Regions from separate parts of the Nonomuraea sp. NPDC051941 genome, predicted to be linked through region 1. Evidence: riboswitches for the same ligand, from Rfam matches in the RefSeq annotation. Region 1 holds a riboswitch; each other region holds the start of a gene.

Region 1 (4,510 bases):
CCGGCTCAGGGTCCGCGATGGGCTCGCCAAGCCGCACGCGACGGGCGATCCGACGGTCATTGTGCGCACGTGCGTCGTGATAGTCGTAGTGATAGGCGGTCAGCCCGTACCGGGTGGCCAGCCGCCTGGCGACGGTGGATTTGCCGGCCCATTGTCCCCCTCCGATCCACAGGGCGTTGTGCAAGGTGCCGAACGGATCCCAGACCTCGCTATTTGCGGCGTTCACGGTTACAGCATGGCGACGGCACCGACCAAAGAAACAGTCTTGTTCTGCCTGCCCGGACGGGTGACGATCGTAGAGAGAAGCCCTTGTCGATGGGCCCGGCGGATCAGTCCGTCATGCGCAGATCGGTCGCGGTCAACAACGACGAAAGCCTGATGCCTTCCGCGGCCAACGCCGCCGCACCTCCCTGCTCGCGGTCGATGACGCACAATGCGTCACTGACCTGGGCCCCGAGGCTCCGCAGCTCAGCAGTGGACAGGACGATCTGGCCACCGCTGGTGACAACATCCTCAACCACCAGAACCCGCCGCCCCACCACATCCGCACCCTCGGCCAGACGACAGGTCCCGTACGCCTTGGCCTGCTTACGGACGAACGCACACGGCAGACCGGTGTGCCGGCCAAGCGCGGTGACCACCGGAATCCCGCCCATCTCAAGCCCGGCCAACACCTCGATGTCCCCCGGGACCACGGGCGCCATCGCCCGAGCGATGTCATCCAGCAGAACGGGATCACCCTCGAACTTGTACTTGTCGAAGTACTCGGTGGCGGTACGTCCTGAGCGGAGCACGAAGTGGCCGGTGAGGTGGGCTGCGGCATGAATCCTGCGAGCCAGGTCAGAGCGCGTCACAGGCACCCAGTCTCCCAGAGGCATGGCGGACGCGCTCAGGGCCGCTCACACAGCCGAGAAGCAAGAACAGCCTCACCTCATGGTGGGCGGGTGCCACGTCCCGAGGTCCCACTCCTCGATCTCGCAGACGCCCTCTGGATACGCCTGCCTCGCAACCTGCCGCATCGATCAAGGCACTTTTGCATTGTTACCCACAGTTATGGGCATATAGCTCTCCGTATCGCTAATAGGCCGTCTTGTCCGAAAGATGCCTATTTGTCGGGGAGTGGAGGCATCGACGATGCGGAACGGCCGAACCATACTCGTCAGCACGTTCACGGCTACGCTGCTGCTGACCGCAGGCTGCACCTCGGGTGGCTCGAACCCACCACCGCCCGCCGGCCCACAGGAGCGGGCCCTCGCAGCCAAGCTGTCGATCATCCCGGCGAACGGCACGAAGAAGGTGCCCCCAGACACCGGAGTCAGCGTCAAGGCCACCGACGGCAAGGTCACCAAGCTGACCGTCGCCGACGCCAAGGGGCATGAGGTCCGCGGAACCCTCGGTGCGGACGGGACGTGGCACCCCACGTGGCCGCTGCGGCCCTCGACCGCGTACACGGTGAGCGCGCAGGCGACCGGCAGGGACGGCAAGCCCGTCACCGCGCGAGCCACGTTCACCACGCTCAAGCCGAAGCGGGTGCTGGAGAGCGGCATGTCCCCGCTGGACGGCGAGAAGGTCGGCGTCGGCATGCCCGTCCAGCTCCTGCTGTCGCGCCCCGTGACCGCCAGGAGCGACCGGGCCGCGGTCGAGAGGTCGCTGGAGGTGCGGATGTCGAAGCCGGTCGAGGGGGCGTGGAGCTGGGTGAGCGACCGCGAGGTCCAGTTCAGGCCGCGCGAGTACTGGCCGGTCGGCGAGAAGGTCACGGTGGTCGCGCACCTGGCCGGGCTGCGGGCGGGCCGGGACCTGTGGGGCACCAGGGACCGCAGCCTGACGTTCACCGTCGGCGACGAGCACATCACCAAGATCCGCAATGGCACCCACCGGGCGGTCGTGCGGGAGAACGGCAAGGTCGTCAAGGCCATCCCGGTCAGCCTGGGCAAGAAGGGCGACGAAAGCTGGTCCGGCGTCATGATCGCCCAGGAGAAGGCCGCGTCGACCCTCATGGACTCGGCCACCATCGGCAGGCCCGGCGAGTACTACGCCCATACCAAGTGGAATGTCAGGATGACCTACAGCGGCATGTTCTTCCATGCCGCGCCCTGGTCGACCGGCGCGCAGGGCAACAGCAACGTCAGCCATGGCTGCGTGAACGCCAGCATGGCCAACGCCCGCTGGTTCTACAACTTCACGCAGCGGGGAGACATCATCGAGGTCACGGGGACGTCGCGGAAGCTCGAGTTCGGCAACGGGCCGACGCCGTGGGCGAAGTCATGGGACGACTGGCTCGCGGGCAGCGCCCTAGGCAAGTCGATCAACGCCTAGGGTTTGATCGGGCAGACCCGGTTCTCGGTAGCCGCCGGTGGTGAGCACTTCCCACATTGGGTGCCACTCTTCCAGAGAGCTCATCTGCCCCGTTCAAGCGCCGTCCGAGGAAAGCGCATTGACGGTGTCCGCCTGTGCGGGCATGATCTCGACTCGGTAGTTCATCCAGAGGATCTGAGGGACCTGGCCCTGTGACGGTCCGGCAACCTCCCCGGCGGGAAACCCGCGGGAAAGGTGCCAATGCCAGGAACGATGAGGGAGAGCTGATGAGCGTGCGGATTGATGTTCCTGTCCTTTCCGGGGATCTGGTGCGATTGGAGCCGCTGGCGATGCGACATGCGCCGGATCTCGCGGAGGCGGCCGAGGAGGATCGGTCGTCCTACGACTTCACGCTGGTGCCTCGCGCTCGCGAGATACCGGACTACCTGTCGGCCCAGCTCGTCCGCGACGGGCTGACCCCATTCGCGCAGGTTCGGCTCACCGACGGCAAGGCGGTGGGCTGCACCGGCCTGTGGGATCCCCGCAGGTGGCCGGACCGGCCGGACCTGCGCGCGATCGAGATCGGCTTCACCTGGCTGGCCGCCTCGGCGCAGGGCACCGGGATCAATGCCGAGGCGAAGCTGTTGCTGCTGTCGTATGCGTTCGACGTGCTCGGCGTCGCCCGCGTCGACCTGAAGACCGACGCCCGCAACCACCGGTGCCGCCAGGCCTTGGAACGCCTCGGCATCCCCTTCGAGGGCGTGCTGCGCGCCTGGTCCATGTCGTGGGCGCACGGCGAGGAGGGCGAGGTCCGCGACTCGGCCATGTTCGCAGTGGTCGCCGAAGACTGGCCTACCGTCAAACCGGTACTGCAAGCCCGTCTCACCGCCGTGAGCTCCCGTTCGCCAGCCTTCTGAGAGCTTCGGCTGGGTGCGGTGAGGCGCCCCTGAGCGTCTGAACACGGCCTGTCGGTAAGTTCGGCGCCCACCAGATCGGCCGCCCGGTGGCGGGACTCGACCCGTGCCTGACCCGTCACGCCGCCTTGTCACGGGGTCCGGAGTGGACCCCGCGACACGAGGTTGACAACCCATCAAGCAGCGTCGAGCGCTGCGGTGATCTTGCGGGTCATCTCGGCCAGAGTGGGGCTGGGCCGGCCCTGGTGGGTACGGGCGGCTGCTGCGAGGGCGACGCTGACGGTGCTGCGGAAGTTGTCGGCCTCGGCCGGGTCCTGCTGCTTGAGCAGGTTCATGGATGCGGTCAGGGCCGGCAGCACCAGGTCGGCGAGGGCAGCGACGGACTTGCCGTACTTCACGCCCTTGGGCGCCTTGGCGAGCACGTGCCCGACCAGGCCGGTCGCGGAGGTCAGGGCGATGGAGCCCTCGGTGGCGACCTTGTGGGCCGAGCCGGCGGCACCAGCGGCGGACATCAGGGAGACGGCGCCCCACGCGGCGGTCCGCAGGGTGAGCTTGTCCTGGTCGGAAAGGGTGATGGACATGGTGGCGTACTCCCTTAGCTCTGTTATGAAATGGGCTTCCACGAGAGGCGGGGGCGAGCTGGGCGTGCCCCGGTTCGCGCTCTGTGCATTCACTGTCGCCGACCGCTCTGATACCGGGCCGTTGGCGTGCTGACACAGCCGCTGACACCGACACAGCATCCGACCCGATCGCCCTCGGGACACTGCCTGCCGCGCTCCTGGCCCTCCTACGGGCGCAAGAAGGCCCAGACCGCGGAACGGCTCAAGGCTGGGAACAGGTGGACCAATCATGATCTGGCCTTCACCACGAAGCTTGGCGACCCGATTGAGCGCACGGAGAACTAGAAGCAGCGGAAGTCCATCCTCAAGCAGGCCGACGTACGGGACCCCAAGCCAACAATGCCCTCCTCATCGAGCACGGCGTTCAGGAAAACCTCGGCCACATCCGTGTGACCACCACCGGGCGCGCCACCCCCACGTAGCAACCCTCCAGATGAAAGACGCCCTCTGGGGTCTCCCCGATCAGTGGCGGTTAAGGTCCTCGATCACCAGCACGACGGCTGTGATGAGAAACCCCAGTCCCACGCCCACCAGCGCGATCACCGCTGTGGTCGCATCGCCCCCTGTTCCAGTGAGAACGACCCAGCCGGCCACAACGAGGAACAACCAGCCGAGAGGGACGAGACTACGAGCACCACTACAGCGCGTTCCGCTGCTGCGCTTCAACGACCATCCTTCGGT
Region 2 (4,510 bases), on a different contig from region 1:
TCATCTTGGCTGCCATAAGGCTAGACCTCCCAGATGCAGGGTGGCTTGTCGTGGACCGAGCCGACGCCCGCGACGGCATGGGTCAGCATCTCCTGCGGCAGACCCCATCGTCCCGATCCGAGTGTTGGCACTCTGCTGCACAGAGTGCCAACGAACTGTTTAGCACTCTACCCTGTCGAGTGCAAGCGAGAAGCCTCCTACCGGGCCTTTCCTCCCCATATCAGCCTGTACGGCAGAGCCGTCCATCGCCGGCGGCAGGACCCCGCACCTGCGACGAGCCGCGTCCAGGCCACCGCAGGTGGCGGGATCCATACGCACGGCGAGCCGCCTCGCGCGGCTCGCCGTGACCGAGTCGACGAAAGAAAGGTGGCGGGTTCGCACGGACTGCGCTGCCGGGCGATCCCCGCCGGTGCATACCAGGGGGGTGTATCAGACCGCGCGGACGGACTCCGCTTGAGGTCCCTTCTGGCCCTGCGTGATCTCGAACTCGACCCGCTGGCCCTGTTCGAGAGATCGGTACCCGTCCATCATGATCGCTGAGTAATGGACGAATACATCCTTACCACCGTCTACCGCGATGAAGCCGTAGCCCTTGTCCGCGTTGAACCACTTGACGGTGCCCTGCGCCACTTCCGACTCCTCTTACTGGGCTTTCAGATCTCGCCCATTCCTCCGCGAGACCCGTAATCGCCGGACTTAAGGGAAAATCAGCCAGACGATCGCCCTCGACCATACCTGTGGCACGGGGTTTGGCAACAGAGTCAATCTGCAAACGATGCATTTCTTCGCAACGAAGGCGCTTCAGCGTTTCATTTGCCCTGGAAATGGAGAAGGCGCCCACTAGGGGCGCCTTCCACACGTGTGATCTATAGCACTCAGCCGCCGGCAACCGCCGGGATGATTGAGATCTGAGTGCCCTCAGGTGCCGGAGTGTCGAGCCCGTCGGCGAAACGGACGTCCTCTTCCCCAACGTAAACGTTGACAAAACGACGAATCTTGCCCGATTCATCCAGAATTCTCGCGCCGATCCCCGGGTAGTCGGAGTCGAGCTTGGCAAGCACGTCACGAAGAGTCGCGCCCTCGCCACTGACTTCGGCGTTGCCCCCGGTGTAGGTGCGCAGAATGGTGGGAATCCGCACCGAAACGCTCATGGTTTAACTCGCCTTTCCTGGTTGTCAGACAGTCGCGCGGAACGCGTCGAGGGAGGGCCGGATCACGGCCGTGGGCTGGGCGTCGTCGCTGATCGCGTCGAGCGTCTTGAGCCCGTCGCCGGTGTTGAGGACCACGGTCTCGGCCTCGGGGTCGAGCCGCCCGCTCTCGGCGAGCTTCTTCAGCACGCCCACGGTCACCCCTCCCGCGGTCTCGGCGAAGACGCCCTCCGTCGAGGCCAGGAGCTTGATCGCGGCCACGATCTCGGCGTCCGTGACGTCCTCGACGGCCCCTCCGGTGCGCCGGGCGATGTCGAGCACGTACGGCCCGTCGGCCGGGTTGCCGATGGCCAGCGACTTGGCGATGGTGTCGGGCTTGACCGGCTGCACGACGTCGTGCCCCGCCTTGTACGCGGTGGAGACCGGCGAGCACCCGGCCGCCTGCGCCCCGAAGATCTTGTACGGCGTGTCCTCGACCAGCCCCAGCTGCACCAGCTCGCGGAAACCCTTGTCGATCTTGGTGAGCTGCGAGCCGGAGGCGATGGGGATGACGATCTGCTCGGGCAAGCGCCACCCGAGCTGCTCGGCGATCTCGTACGCGAGCGTCTTGGAGCCCTCGGCGTAGTAGGGCCGCAGGTTGACGTTGACGAACCCCCACTTGTCACCCAGCGGGTCACCGATCAGCTCGGAGCAGAACCGGTTGACCTCGTCATAGGTGCCGTCGATCCCGATCAGCTTCCCGCCGAACACGCGAGCCATGGCGATCTTGGCCGCTTCGAGGTTGGCCGGGATGAACACGCACGCCTCGAGCCCGGCGCGCGCCGCCGCCGCGGTGACCGCGCCCGCGAGGTTGCCCGTGGAGGAGCAGGAAAGGGTGTGGAAGCCGAAGTTACGCGCCGCCTCGACGGCGATGGCGACGACCCGGTCCTTGAAGGAATGGGTGGGGTTGCCCGAGTCGTCCTTCACGTACAGGTTCTTGAGACCGAGTGCGCGTCCGAGGTTTCCGGCCTTGACCAGTTTGGTCCAACCCGGGTTCATATTGGGCTTACTGGCGACGTCAACCGGCACCGGGAGCAGCGACCGGTAACGCCAGATGTTGGCGGGACCCGACTCGATGTCGGAGCGGGTCACCGTACCGAAGGAATAGGCCGCTTCGAGCGGCCCGAAACACTCCAGACACGCGAAGCTCGGACCGAGCGGGTAACGCGTGCCGCACTCACGGCAGGACAGACCGACAGCAGGACCAAAGTCGAGCGACATGAAGCGAGGCCTTCCCTCATCTTCGCCTGCGGCCACCTTGACCGCAGACCGGAATTGGCACCTTGTCCCGGTCGGCCTCGCCCTGTCGCGAGTCTCAAACCGGGAGGGTTGCCGGGGCTTCGCAGGGCCGGTCCCTCCACCCCTCTGGATGAGCAATATTCAGTTGTTGAAAAGGACTCTACCCGTCGATGGGGCCCAAATGGCCACCCGTCTCAAGATGCGAGACGTGGCGTCTCAGCGATAATCATCACCCAGCACTCCCTGCACGTATTTGCGGGCCTGATGAATGCGCGACTTGGCGGTGCCCAGGGGGATGCCGAGCTGCTCGGCCACCTCGTTGTAGTCGAGCTGGACGATGTCGCGCAGCACCAGCGCCTGCGCCAGGTCGGGCTTGTCGGCCTCCAGCGCCTCCATGGCGTCGAGCAGGTCGAGCCGCGAGCCCGCGATCACGCTCACCCGCGCCACGTCGGGCTTCTGCGTGGGCAGCTCGTCCGAGGTCTGCTCGGCCGCGCGGCGTTTGAGCGACCTGTACGTGGTGCGCGCGCAGTTGGCCGTCACGATGTGCAGCCAGGTGCTGAACCGCGCCCGGCCCTCGAACCGGCCGATGTTGCGCGCCACGGCCAGCAACGTGTCCTGCGAGGCTTCCTCGGCATCCTGGTGATAGGGGAGGATCCGGGCGCAGTGTCGCATCACATCGGGCTCGATCCGCGCCAGGAGCTCGCCAAGTGCGCGATGATCTCCTCCTGCGGCCGAGCGGGCGAGTTCCTCGGTTAGCTCATCTAGCGCCATAGCTGGGATCCTATGGGCGAAGGGAGCGTAGATGAACAGCGTCCTGGTGGCCTCCAACAGAGGACCCGTTTCCTTTACCGTCTCGGACGACGGCGAGCTGACCATGAAACGCGGTGGCGGCGGCCTGGTTTCTGCACTGTCCGAGGTGGCACGGAAGGACGGCATGCTGTGGGTGTGCGCGGCGCTGTCCGACGGCGACCGCAGCGCCGTGCGCCTGGTGCCCGGCGGCCGGATCGACCACGCCGGCTACGACACGGGCCCGGTGCGCATGCTCGACATCCCGCCCGCCACCTTCCACCGCGCCTACAACGCCGTGGCCAACTCCACCCTGTGGTTCGTCAACCACCTGCTCTACGACATCCCCAACTCACCCAACTTCGGCACGAGGTTCGAGCGCGAGTGGGAGTCCTACCGCGACTACAACGGCGCGTTCGCGCTGGCGCTGGCCGAGGAGGCCGGCCACGGCGCCCGCGTCATGGTGCAGGACTACCACCTGACGCTGACCCCGGCGATGCTCCGCGCCGAGCGGCCGGACCTGCGCATCGCCCACTTCAGCCACACCCCGTGGGCGCCCCCCGAATACTTCTCGCTGCTGCCCGACGAGGTGGTCGGAGAGGTCCTGGAGGGCATCCTTGGGGCCGATCACGCCGGGTTCCTGGCCGACAGGTGGGCGCAGGCATTCATGGACTGCTGTGAAGCGCTGCTGGGCGCGGAGGTCGACCGCGTGGGCCGCAGCGTCACCCACGAGGGCCGGACCACCCGCATCGGCGTGCACAGCCTCGGCGTGGACGGCGACGCGCTGTGGGAGCGTGCCGTCGAGCCCGACGTCGAGTCACACATGACCGCGCTCAGGGAGCAGGTGGGCGACCGCCGGCTGATCGTCCGCATCGACCGCACCGAGCTGTCGAAGAACATCGTGCGCGGCCTGGTGGCCTACCGCGAGTTCCTCGCCGCGCACCCGGAGTGGCACGGCAAGGTGGTGCACCTGGCGTTCGCATACCCGAGCCGGCACGACCTGCCCGAATACCGCGAATACACCGCGTCGGTGCTGCGCTGCGCGCAGGAGATCGAGGACGAGTACGGCACCGAGGACTGGGACCCGCTGATCCTCAACGTCAACGACGACTACCCGCGTTCGCTGGCCGCGTACCGGATGGCCGACGTGCTGCTGGTCAACCCGATCCGCGACGGGATGAACCTGGTCGCCAAGGAGGGCCCGATCCTGTCCACGAGGTGCGCGCTCGTGCTCTCGCGCGAGGCGGGGGCGGCGGCCGAGCTGGGCCCGCACGCGCTCGTGGTGAACCCGTACGACA
Region 3 (4,510 bases), on a different contig from region 1:
TGACGAACAGCAGGGTCCGCACGACGCCGGGCCGCCGGCGGGCCAGGAAATACGCGGCCGGGTACGCCAGCGTCACGCACAGCACCGCCACCAGGAGCGCGGTGGCCAGGGTCCGGAGCAGGGAGCCGTAGAAGTACGGCTCGGTGAACACCCGGGCGTACTGCCCGAAGGTGAATCCGGGCAGCGCCGCGTTGAAGGCGTCGACGGGGCTGAAGCTGAGCCGCAGCAGCCCAACGAGGGGGACCAGGAACAGCGCGGCCAGGAAGGCGACGAGCGGCAGGACGTACGGCAGGCCCGCCCACCGGCGTGTCATGGCGCCTCCGTTTCCAGGAGGATGACGTCGGCCGGATCCCAGTGCGCGAGCACGGACGTGCCGGCGCCGGGCGGGTCCTCGGCGCCCGCGCCGGTGTCGGCGACCTGCACGCTCAGGGTGCGCCCGTCGGCCAGTCGCACCTCCACGTGCCAGGCGTCCCCGGCGAAGGCCCGATACTCCACTGTCCCGGCCACGCCGCCGGCCACTGGGCCGGCCACTGGGCCCGGTGTGGTCAGGCGGATGCGTTCGGGGCGGACGGCGACGACGGCGCGCCCGCCCGGCCGCAGCGACAGGAGGCCGCACTCGACGACGATCCCGCCGGAGTCGAGCGCGCCCGAGCCGGTCACCGTGCCCTCCAGCACGTTGGCCGCGCCGATGAACTGCGCGACGAACCGGGTCGCCGGCCGCCGGTAGACCTCGTCGGGGGTGCCGAGCTGCTCGACCCGGCCGCCGTTCATGACGGCCACCCGGTCGGACAGCGCGAGCGCCTCCTCCTGGTCGTGCGTGACGAAGACCATGGTGGTGCCGATGCGCCGCTGGATGGCGCGCAGCTCCACCCGCATCTCCCTGCGCAGCTTGGCGTCCAGGTTGGACAGCGGCTCGTCCAGCAGCAGCACGGCGGGCCGGATGGCCAGGGCGCGGGCGAGGGCGACCCGCTGCTGCTGCCCGCCGGACAGCCGGCCGGGCCGCCGCCCGGCGTACCCCTCCAGGCCGACCAGGCTCAGCGCCTCCCGCACCCGCTCGTCCCGCTCCCGCCGGTCGAGCCGGCGCACGCGCAGCCCGTACGCCACGTTGGCGGCCACGGTCATGTGCGGGAAGAGCGCGTAGTTCTGGAACACCATGCCCAGGCCCCGCCGGTACGGGGGCCGCCGGGTCACGTCGGAGCCGTCGATCACGATCCGCCCGGCCGTGGGCTGGACGAACCCGGCGACGCAGTTGAGCAGCGTCGTCTTGCCGCAGCCGCTGGGCCCGAGGATCGACAGGAACTCGCCCTTGCGGATCGACAGCCGGTCCAGGTCGAGCACGCGCGCGCCGTCGTACCCGGCGGCGAGCCCTTCGATCTCGACGTGCCCGCCGCCTTCTTCCGGGGTCAGCCGAAGATCTGGTTCCACCGCTGCTGCCATTCGTTCAGCTTCGGGGTGGCGACCGCGTAGTCCACCCAGATGAACTTCTTGAAGACGTCGGGACCGTGCTTCACCTTCTGCTCGAACGGCTCGCTGTAGGAGATCGAGTCGTTGCCCGCGGCGTACCAGGTGCCCTCGGCGAACGGCTTCTGGTTCTGCGCGGCCGTCAGGTGGTCGAGGAACTTGTTCGCCAGGTCGCTCTTCTGCGTCCCCGCGGCGATGAAGTACGAGGTCAGCGCGCCGACGGGGCCGGACTTGGGGTAGGTGAAGCCGATCGGGGAGCCGGCCTGGGCCATGGCGAAGGCGCGGCCGTCCCAGAAGGGCATGATCCAGGCGTCGCCGTTCTCGATGACGGTGGCGGCGTTGCCCGCGTTGGCGGGGAAGGAGGACACGCAGCCCTTCAGCGTCGCGAGCTTGTCGAACGCCTTGTCCACGGCGGCCGGGTCGGACAGCGTGCCGCCCTGGGAGGTGACCAGGGCGGAGAAGAACTCCAGGCCGGGGTTGTAGGTGAGCGGCGGGAGGGCGACGTGGCCGCAGTACTGCTTGTCGAAGATGTCCGCCCAGTCCGCGGGCGGCGTCTTGATCTTGTCGGTGCGGTAGAGGAGGCCGGTGGAGCCGGTGGTCAGCGGCACTCCGTACTGCTTGCCGTCGTACGCGGACTTGCCGGCGAGCACCGGGTCCAGCTCCTTGAAGTGCGCGAGCCCGTCGGTGGCCAGCGGCTGGAGCAGCCCGGCGGAGGCCGCGGGCAGCGACGCGTCCGGCGTGAACGCGATGACGTCGAACGGCGGGTTCTTGCCGTCGGCCGCGCGCAGCTTGGTGAGCCATTCGGCGTTCGCGCCGTAGACGAGATTCACCTTGGCGCCGGTGTCGCGTTCGAACGGCTCCACGAACGACTTCTTGAACAGCTCTCCCCACGCGCCCGCGAACGCGGTCACCGTGAGCTCCTGCTTCGCCGCGCCGCCGGTGCCCGTGGAGCCGCCGGTAGAGCCGCCCGTGTCGACGCCGCCGCAGGCCGTGACCGCCAGCGCGACCACCATGCCCAGTCCCGCGAGGCGAGTGAATCCGCCCTTCATCTTTCCCTTTCCTTTTCGAGCAGCCGGCCAAGGGCGCAGGGCAGCACGACTCGACATCCGCGCTTGCCGCCGGCAGCACCATTCGGCTCGACGACCGTGTCATCACCCGGGGCACCCCGCCGCGGTGGGAGGGTTGCCGTCCAGCAAGCCGGGGCTTCGCACTGGACTCGTGACATAAGCGACTATATCAGTAGGATTTACCTGGATATGGCACGAGGTGATGCTTAGTGGCTTTTGTCTCTTTTGCGCGAGGGTGTGCTCAGCCGTTGACCAGGGCGTCGCCGAGGGGCGTGCGCGCGTACAGGACGCCGCGGCCGACGCGGGTGCCCGCGATCAGGCCCGTCCTGCGCAGCGCCGCCAGATGGCCGCCCGTGGTGCCCAGGCTCTGCCCGAGCAGGGCCGCGAGCTGGGTGGTGGTGGCGGGCTCGGCCAGCTCGGCGAGGATGCGGGCGCGGCTGCGGCCGATCAGGGCCGACAGGTCGGCGTCGGCCGCGGCGGGCACGGCCGCGGCGCCCCTCGCGGGGTAGATCATCGCGTACGGCCAGGCGGCCTCCAGATAGGCGCCGACGGCGGTCGTGAACGCCGACGGCAGGAAGAGCAGCCCCTTGCCGCCGAGCCGGCGCAGCCCGTGGAGGCTGGTCAGCTCGACCTCGATCTGCCCCCGGGGCCGCCAGTGGACCTGCGGGCTGAGGTCCTCCAGCGCCGCCGCCCAGCCGTAGGCCGCCAGCCGTCCCGCCCGATGGGCGACGTCGCGCTGCAGGATCGCGCGGAAGCGCGGCCAGTCGTGGGAGACGATCTCCGTCCAGAGCGCCTCGTACGCGTCGGCGAACCGCCCTACCACCCGCGGTCCCGCCAGCAGCTTCCTGACCCCGCCCGCCGCCGGCCGCCCGGCGAGCGCCCGGGCGATCTCCGCGTGCGCCTGCTCCAGCGGCGTCCTGCGCATGGCGGCCAGCTCCGCCTCGAACGGCACGTCCACCGCCGTCGGCGGCGGGGCGATGAAGGCGACGTTCGTGCCGCGCCGGTTGCCGCTGATCGCGTCCGCGGCCCGCAGCACGGGGTGGGCACGTTCGAGCTCCCGGTACGTGCCCCGCCACCGCGCGGCCCACCGGCCGTGGACGCCCGCCTCCAGCCGGCCCGCCAGCACCCACTGCGCGTGCATGGTCTCGATCAGCGGCGAGATCGCGAACCTGGTGGCCACCAGGTCCTGCGGGGTGACCTCGATTCTTACGGGCACCTTTCGGTTATATCCGAAAGAGTCGCCAGCTCGCCGGTCCGGTCCGCACCATCGTGGACGTGAATGGGGCGACGTTCGGCGAGGTGTTCGCCGTCAAGGAGTTCCGGGTCCTGTTCGGCAGCTTCGCGCTGCTGGTCGGCGGGGACTCGATCAAGATGCTGGCTTTGTCCGTGCTGGTCTATGAGCGGACCGGCTCGGCCGGCCTGTCGGCCGCCGCGTACATGGCCGGCTGGCTGCCGTTCATCGTGGGCGGGCTGTTGCTGCTCTCGCTGGCCGACCGGCTGCCGCCGCGGGCGCTGATGGTGGCCGGCGAGGTGGTCAGGGCGGTGACGTGCCTGCTGCTGGCCTACGCGGGGTTGCCGGTCTGGGCGATGCTGGCGCTGGTGCTGGTCACGGGGCTGTTCACGCCGGTCTTCTTCGCCGCGCGGGCGGCGATGCTGCCCGACGTGCTGCCCGGCGACGCGTTCGTGCTCGGGCGGTCGGTCCTGAACGTGGCCTCCGCGAGCGCGCAGATCGCCGGGCTGGCGGCCGGGGGCGCGTTCCTGGCCGTCGCCGGGCCCTCGGGGGCGCTGGCCACGACCGCGGGCCTGGCCGCGGTGGCCGCCGTGGTGCTGCGGGCCGGACTGCCGTACCGGCCCGCCCGGGGCACGGCGCGGGCGGGCGCGGTGCGCCAGACGCTGCGGGTCAACCGGCGGCTGCTGGCCGATGGGCGGGTGCGGGGGCTGCTGCTGGCGGGGTGGCTGCCGTGCGTGTTCCTGGCCGGGGC

Evidence for each region. Region 1 has a riboswitch for S-adenosylmethionine ahead of ACIHFD_RS25490 (GNAT family N-acetyltransferase). Riboswitches for the same ligand answer to the same signal wherever they lie in the genome.
Region 2: it holds a riboswitch for S-adenosylmethionine, as region 1 does, so the genes downstream of both, thrC (threonine synthase) here and ACIHFD_RS25490 (GNAT family N-acetyltransferase) in region 1, are expected to answer to the same signal.
Region 3: it holds a riboswitch for S-adenosylmethionine, as region 1 does, so the genes downstream of both, ACIHFD_RS61380 (PotD/PotF family extracellular solute-binding protein) here and ACIHFD_RS25490 (GNAT family N-acetyltransferase) in region 1, are expected to answer to the same signal.

The regions. Positions count from the first base shown of each region.
Region 1 is NZ_JBIUCF010000015.1:134,795-139,304, reverse strand. Features, by position in the region: gene ACIHFD_RS25505 (hypothetical protein) at 1-226, opposite strand, end outside; gene pyrE (orotate phosphoribosyltransferase) at 330-854, opposite strand; gene ACIHFD_RS25495 (Ig-like domain-containing protein) at 1,135-2,316, shown strand; SAM riboswitch class I at 2,475-2,575, shown strand; gene ACIHFD_RS25490 (GNAT family N-acetyltransferase) at 2,583-3,212, shown strand; gene ACIHFD_RS25485 (hypothetical protein) at 3,386-3,790, opposite strand; gene ACIHFD_RS25480 (hypothetical protein) at 4,292-4,495, opposite strand.
Region 2 is NZ_JBIUCF010000089.1:104-4,613, forward strand. Features, by position in the region: gene ACIHFD_RS64710 (cold-shock protein) at 430-630, opposite strand; gene ACIHFD_RS64715 (MoaD/ThiS family protein) at 876-1,151, opposite strand; gene thrC (threonine synthase) at 1,176-2,408, opposite strand; SAM riboswitch class I at 2,422-2,563, opposite strand; gene ACIHFD_RS64725 (RNA polymerase sigma factor) at 2,643-3,197, opposite strand; gene ACIHFD_RS64730 (trehalose-6-phosphate synthase) at 3,229-4,510, shown strand, end outside.
Region 3 is NZ_JBIUCF010000071.1:41,704-46,213, forward strand. Features, by position in the region: gene ACIHFD_RS61370 (ABC transporter permease) at 1-313, opposite strand, end outside; gene ACIHFD_RS61375 (ABC transporter ATP-binding protein) at 310-1,425, opposite strand; gene ACIHFD_RS61380 (PotD/PotF family extracellular solute-binding protein) at 1,404-2,510, opposite strand; SAM riboswitch class IV at 2,565-2,685, opposite strand; gene ACIHFD_RS61385 (helix-turn-helix domain-containing protein) at 2,770-3,744, opposite strand; gene ACIHFD_RS61390 (MFS transporter) at 3,804-4,510, shown strand, end outside.